Regions from separate parts of the Paenibacillus durus genome, predicted to be linked through region 1. Evidence: predicted binding sites of a transcription regulator. Region 1 holds the regulator's gene; the other holds the start of a gene.
The links. The regulator CtsR, encoded in region 1, represses protease genes until heat stress. The targets are predictions, from matches to a motif close to ATGGTCAATAAAGGTCAAACA.
Positions count from the first base shown of each region.

Region 2: the regulator CtsR is predicted to act here: its motif matches at 1,239-1,259, upstream of clpP (ATP-dependent Clp endopeptidase proteolytic subunit ClpP).

Region 1 is NZ_CP009288.1:5,334,936-5,338,350, reverse strand. Features, by position in the region: gene PDUR_RS23645 (glycoside hydrolase family 13 protein) at 1-999, shown strand, start outside; gene PDUR_RS23635 (CtsR family transcriptional regulator) at 1,570-2,031, shown strand; gene PDUR_RS23630 (protein-arginine kinase activator protein McsA) at 2,061-2,585, shown strand; gene PDUR_RS23625 (protein-arginine kinase McsB) at 2,615-3,415, shown strand, end outside.
Region 2 is NZ_CP009288.1:176,688-180,102, reverse strand. Features, by position in the region: gene PDUR_RS00890 (sugar-binding transcriptional regulator) at 1-809, opposite strand, end outside; tRNA gene PDUR_RS00885 (tRNA-Arg) at 1,071-1,145, shown strand; gene clpP (ATP-dependent Clp endopeptidase proteolytic subunit ClpP) at 1,361-1,957, shown strand; gene PDUR_RS00875 (GDSL-type esterase/lipase family protein) at 2,031-2,675, opposite strand; gene PDUR_RS00870 (DUF3298 and DUF4163 domain-containing protein) at 2,771-3,415, opposite strand, start outside.

The DNA.
Region 1 (3,415 bases):
AACGGCGAAGGGATTCATGACATTTTTCAAGAGATGAACAATGAGGTCTTTTCCCGTTATCCCATGTTTACCGTTGCGGAAATGGCCGGGGTGTCTGCGGAGGAGGGGTTGCTCTATACGGATTCCACTCGGAAGGAACTGGACAGCATAATTTATTTTGAGCATATGGATGTCGATAACGGCCCGGGCGGACGCTGGGAGACCATTCCGTTCTCCCTGCCGGCCTTTAAGCAAATTATTACACGCTGGCAGCTCATGCTGCAGGGCAAGGGCTGGATCGGACTTTATCTGAATAATCATGATCAGCCGCGCGTCGTTTCGCGTTGGGGCAACGACTCCCGTTACCGCGTGGAAAGCGCCAAAATGTTCGCCACCTGCATTCATATGCTGCAAGGCTCTCCTTACATTTATCAGGGCGAAGAAATCGGCATGACCAACATCCGTTTTGACAGCATTCAAGATTACCGGGATGTGGAGACCCTTAACTATTACCGGATCGAATGCGAGAACAAAGGCCGCTCCCACGAAGTGGTGATGCGGGATATTTACCTTAAAAGCCGGGACAATGCCCGCACGCCCATGCAGTGGGATGACAGTGTATACGCCGGGTTTGGAACCGTGCAGCCGTGGATTGATGTTAATCCTAACTATAAGGAAGTAAACGTGGAGAAGGCTCTCGCCGATCCTGATTCCGTTCTGCATTACTACCGTGAGCTAATCCGGCTGCGCAAACGGTATGATGTGATCGTCTACGGCGATTATAGTCCACTGCTTGAGGAGCATTCTGAAGTATTCGCATATAGGCGAACGCTGAATGATGAGACGCTGCTTGTCGTCACCAACTTCTCCGAGCGGGAGCAGATGGTTGATCTGGGCGAACCAACCTCGGAGCCGAGCCTGCTGCTGGCCAATTATCCCCCGGCGGAAGAACCGCTTACGGCGCTGCGGCTGCGCCCCTTCGAAGCAAGAATTTATCTTGCCCGAAACAACATTTTATAGCGGATTCGCAGCAATCCGAGAACTGAATACTGGAAGAAAGCGGCTGCCGTCTTGAAAAGAGGACGATAGCCGTTTTTTTCATAATAAATAACGCTTTGGGCTGCGGACTTGTTATGCTGATCATGATTCTCAGGCAACCTGGCGCTTCAGGTTACAAAAAGCCGATGAACCTGTATCAAGCGGGACTGCTTATGGGTAATGTATCGTTAGAGAAAAGGGTGGGGAACGTATTCCGTATGCCCGGACGGCATTGTTTGATTTTTTTTGAACAAAGACTTGGCATTTCGGAAGAATGTGCTATAATAATAAAAAAAGTCAAAGAAAGTCAAAGTCAACAGAGCATACAGCAGGTGATTACTTATTCGTTCCCGTTCGCTTTTTCAAGTATGCGGTATACAGTTTAGGCCACACTAGTAGGGCTTGAACAGAATCTAAATCCGGGCTTGTCAGCCGGCTTTATACGGGATTCGGCTCTTTGCACTTTGGTTAAAGTTCCCTTAAAGGTTAAGGCCGAAAGAGGGAACAGTGCCATCGGCTGCATCTGCAAGCTCTGAATCTGGAGGATGAGTGATGCGCAATATCTCCGATATCATCGAACAATATCTGAAGAATATTTTGCATGAAAGTCCCGAAGGCACAGTGGAAATTCAACGCAACGATCTGGCGGACCATTTTTCCTGCGTACCCTCCCAGATCAATTATGTAATCAGCACACGCTTTACACTTGAAAAGGGCTATTTGGTGGAGAGCAAACGCGGCGGAGGCGGATATATCCGCATTCAGCGCATTGAGCTTCCGCAGCACTCGGCGCTGCATACGCATCTTAACCAGAAAATTGGCTCGGGCATCGATCAGAGTACGGCTGAGGGGCTTATTTATCAGCTCGAAGAGGCCGGATTTTTGACCAGACGCGAAGCCTGTCTTATGCGCGCCGCCATTTCGCGTGAATGCATTGCAGTTAAGCTCCCCCATCGGGACGAAATTCGTTCCAAAATGATGAAGGCGATGCTGATCTCATTGCTCAGCAAATAATTCGGCGCTTAAAGGGAGGATTTCGTTATATGCTTTGCCAAGAGTGCGGTGTCAGACCGGCAACGCTTCATTTCACGAAGATTGTGAACGGAGAGAAGACGGAATTTCATATTTGCGAGAACTGTGCAAGGGAAAAGGGTGAATTAATACCGGGTACGTCGGGCGGATTCTCCATTCACAGCCTGCTTTCGGGTTTATTGGATCTGGAGGGGTCAAGCAAGGGGAAATCCTCTCCTGAAGCAAAGCCTCAAGAGGTTCGCTGTGAGGAATGCGGCATGACCTATAGACAGTTCAGCAAGCTCGGACGCTTCGGCTGCAGCTCCTGCTATAAGTTTTTTGACAAGGGTCTTGATCCGCTCTTCAAAAGAGTGCACGGCAACACGAGCCATGTGGGGAAGATTCCCAAACGCATCGGCGCGCAAATTCAATTCAAACGGCAAATCGATGAATTGAAGGAACAGCTTCAGCAAGTAATCGCGCAGGAAGAGTTCGAAAGAGCCGCTGAGCTTAGGGATCAGATTCGAAAACTTGAAAAAGAAATTGCACAAGAGTAAAGTCTTAAGATATATAGGGGGAATGCACGATGCCAGATCTCCGGTTTACCGAACAAGCGCTTAGTGAATGGATGCGCAGCGGCGGCAGCCACTCCGAGATTGTAATCAGCACGCGTGTGCGGATCGCCCGCAATATACAGCATCACCCTTTTCCTCTTCTGGCTACAAAGAATCAGGCCGATGAAATCTTGGATGTACTGGCTCCGGTTGTTGACCAGAATCAGGAGACGGGATACGGCACGTTTCACCTGCTAAAGCTTGACGAGCTGGAAGAATTGGATAAGAAGGTACTGGTCGAGAAACATCTGATCAGTCCCAATCTTGTCAATGATTCCCGCAGCGGGGCGGTGCTGCTGAATGAAGACGAGTCGGTCAGCATCATGATAAATGAAGAAGACCATCTTCGTATTCAATGTCTGTTTCCCGGATTTCAGGTCCAGGAGGCCTGGGAAAGGGCGACCGCGATCGACGATATCTTCGAGGAGACGGTCGATTACGCTTTTGATGACAGAAGAGGCTATTTGACCAGCTGCCCGACCAATGTCGGCACAGGACTTCGAGCTTCGGTCATGATGCATCTTCCGGCGCTTGTCATGACCCAGCAGATCAGCCGTATTCTCTCGGCTGTCAATCAGGTGGGGCTTACGGCAAGAGGCATTTACGGGGAAGGCAGTGAAGCTGCCGGGAATGTCTTTCAGATTTCCAATCAGATCACACTGGGGCAGACCGAAGCAGAGATTATTGACAACTTGCATGGTGTGGCTGTCCAGATTATCGAACATGAAAGTAATGCGCGCCAGCGGCTGCTGGATGATTCCGCCTTGCGGATC
Region 2 (3,415 bases), 880 kb from region 1:
GCAACAGCGCCCGCGTCCTTGATCTTGGACACAGTCCCCTCGTCGAGCATCCGGCGGCGGGTCATTTCCATGGCATCTCCGATACCATGCACGATAATTCGAGAACGGCGGATAATCTGTACGATCTCCGAAATGTTCGGTTCATGGGCCAAAGATTGATAGGCTTCCTCGCTGAGCAAATCCGGCACATGCAGCAGCCTATAGTGAGCTCCAATCCGCTTTGCCATCGTCGAAGCAATCGTATTAGCCTGAAACTCAACGCTTTCTCCAAGGCCCCCGCGAGCAGGCACAATCAAGGCATCGCGGTAGGACGCAGATAGAGGAGCGGTCATCTGCTCCGCTAATTCATACAGCGTCGAGCCGCCGGTGACGGCAACCGTATCATCTGCACTAAGTACGCTGAGAAGCGCTTTCGCTCCAGCCCTCCCAAGCTCTCTCTTGGCAAATGTCGAGGCTTCGCAATCGCCCGGAACCACGATGACTTTCTTTAAACCGTAGCTCGAACGGATTTCCTCTTCCAGGTCATCCAAGCCAAACAGGCTCTTGGCCACAGGCTCCAGCAAGTCAAGCAGTTTCCGTCCGGCATCGCTGATGCGCATGCCAACACTCTCGATCTCGATGAGCCCCTGCGATTTCAGTAGGTCCGTTTCCGCGCGCAGCACCCGTTCGGTCATATCAAGTGAAGCGGCGAGCGTTCTGCGGCCGATAATATCGGATAACAGGATCTGGTGAAGAATCGTATATCGTCGTTTGAGGGTTTCCATGAGATCAGGCAGAAGCTGCTTTTGGATTTCTAATAAGTCACGCATGCTTTCACTCCTGCAACTTCGTCTTTCTCTTCTAACCCCTTCTCTATGGTCTTAAAACGTCCCGGGATAACTTTTTAAGTCCCACTAAGTATTTTACCCAAATATTCCTCTAAACGCAAGGGCTCCGAAAGTAGAATTCGCCCTCTCTTTTCTTCTTATACATGATCCTGTACATTTCGGAGGCCAAGAGCAGGTCCCTATAACCTATATCATGAATAAGAGTTGCATTAGCCGAAATTTTATATTATAATAATTTCTGTTGCGCCCGTGGTCCAATGGATATGACGTAGGCCTCCGAAGCCTGAGATCCAAGTTCGATTCTTGGCGGGCGCGCCACATTATTTGTTTAACCAAACCTCGATTATTTAACACAGAGCGCCATGGATTGGCGCTTTTTTTTTATGATGAGTTTGACTTTCTTTGACTTTTCGTTTGACTTTCTTTGACTTTTTGTTTGAATTTGTTTATCATGTGGGTAATACGGTAACAGTTAAGTAAAAATGCTATAACGAAATCCATTTTTGAAGTTCTAATTTAAGGAGGTTTTCCACGTGAGTTATATTCCTATGGTCGTAGAACAAAGCAGCCGAGGCGAGCGGGCTTATGACATTTATTCCCGCTTGTTGAAGGACCGCATCATTTTCCTTGGAACTGAGGTTAATGACGTGGTAGCCAATTCCATCATCGCACAAATGCTCTTCCTGGCCGCCGAGGACCCGGAAAAAGATATTTCTTTGTACATTAACAGCCCGGGCGGGTCCATCACCGCCGGCATGGCGATTTTTGATACGATGCAGTTCATCAAACCGGATGTCTCCACGATTTGCGTCGGACTTGCCGCTTCCATGGGCGCCTTCCTGCTTAACGCCGGAGCGAAGGGCAAGCGCTATGCGCTGCCGAACAGTGAAATTATGATTCATCAACCGCTGGGCGGTGCCCAAGGGCAAGCTACGGATATTGAAATTCGTGCCCGCCGCATCCTGAAAATGCGCGACAAACTGAACCGTATTTTGGCAGACCGCACCGGTCAACCGCTTGAGCGCATCGAGAAGGACACGGACCGCGACTACTTCATGAGTGCCGCGGATGCCGCTGAATACGGACTCGTTGATAAAGTTATCGAAAAACCGCAGTCTGTCAGCGTATAACCTGCCTGGTAAACCTTCACAAACACACAAACACCCCTTGCCCATGATCGTGAGCAAGGGGTGTTTTTCGTCCTTAAGTCCGGATCAGATTGCCATATCCAAGCTTGTGCAGCCGCTCGGCTATAGTACGGTAGCCTTTTCCGTTCGGATGAAGATCATCGATAGAGAGCAGTTCCCGCTCATGTCCGGCAAACGCTCCGTAAATATCGGCAAAGCCGCATACCCGGTTATTATACTGAGCCATTTGACGGTTGAACTGCCGTACCCATACCGAAGCCTCTGCCATCTGAGGATACGGATTGTATAATCCGACGATCCGGATAATGTAAGGCTTGCCCGACCCGGCCTTCGCCTTATAAATCTGCCCCATGATGCCGGCAAAATGCTGCCTGGATTCCCTCAGGGCAGTCTGGAAAATGGAAGATGGCGGATTAGAGTGTCCAGCCGCCGCTTTGGCGGCATGGATCAAATCGTTGCCGCCGATTGAAATCGTAATAATATCCGCCTCGCGAAGCGACTGGCGAAAGAGCGCGTTATACCGGACACGCTGCTCCAGTTCGGCTGTAGTCATGCCGTTGATCCCCAGATTCGTATAGGCGACAAAATTACAGAGCGAAACCTCCGACATTCGCCTATACACGGGAACAAAGCCGCTTCCGGGCATCGCTCCGAAGCCGGTCGTCAGTGAATCGCCGATCGCCGTATAGTTGTAAACCATGGCATCCCCCCCTCTCGCGCTATATAGCTCGGTCACCATTCAGCATATGAACGGCATGTGGCGCGCGCAACGGGGAAATATCCGGTATCAGAAAACTATTTCATGCCGGCGAACGGGCTGCTTCCATTCGGGAGCAGTTCTTTAAAGGCGAAGGTGAACTCCGGGAAGCCTGCGGCATATGGCGTATATTCATATAACTGGAAGAAGAGCACTACCCGGCCATCTTTAAGATAGAAATATTTCTCGGTATTCAGGCCGTTAAAGCCGCCAAAATAACCTTCATCCGCCTTGAGCTGCTTGCCGATCTTCTCATTTAGCAGCTTTTTGTAGTTCGGATTGGCTCCGAACAAATCGCCGAGCAGCAGGCGCTTACCGTCCTTAATCGAGAAAGTAAACGCCTGGCGTACCGTCATTCCGTGGGCGCCTCCGGTATAGCCGTATTGGCTCATGACCAGGCTAAGTACGCCATCCTGGTTATAGGTCACCACGTAATTCGAGTCGAATTCGTACGGACGGTCCTGTTCGCTTTTTTCGGCAATCGCCCGTCCGGCGTCGGCTGCAAAGCTCATAGCGGCCTTTTTTAGCGTATCATTGATGCTCTGCTGCGCAGACGCGCTCACAAGTCCCGAAATTTGCGGGTAATCCAGCTTGATGGCTGCTCCGTCCGTCTCCTTGGCGTATGTCTCCGTCATTACCGTCAGCGGGTTCAGCGTCCTGTTCATTACGTTCAGTCTGCCGGA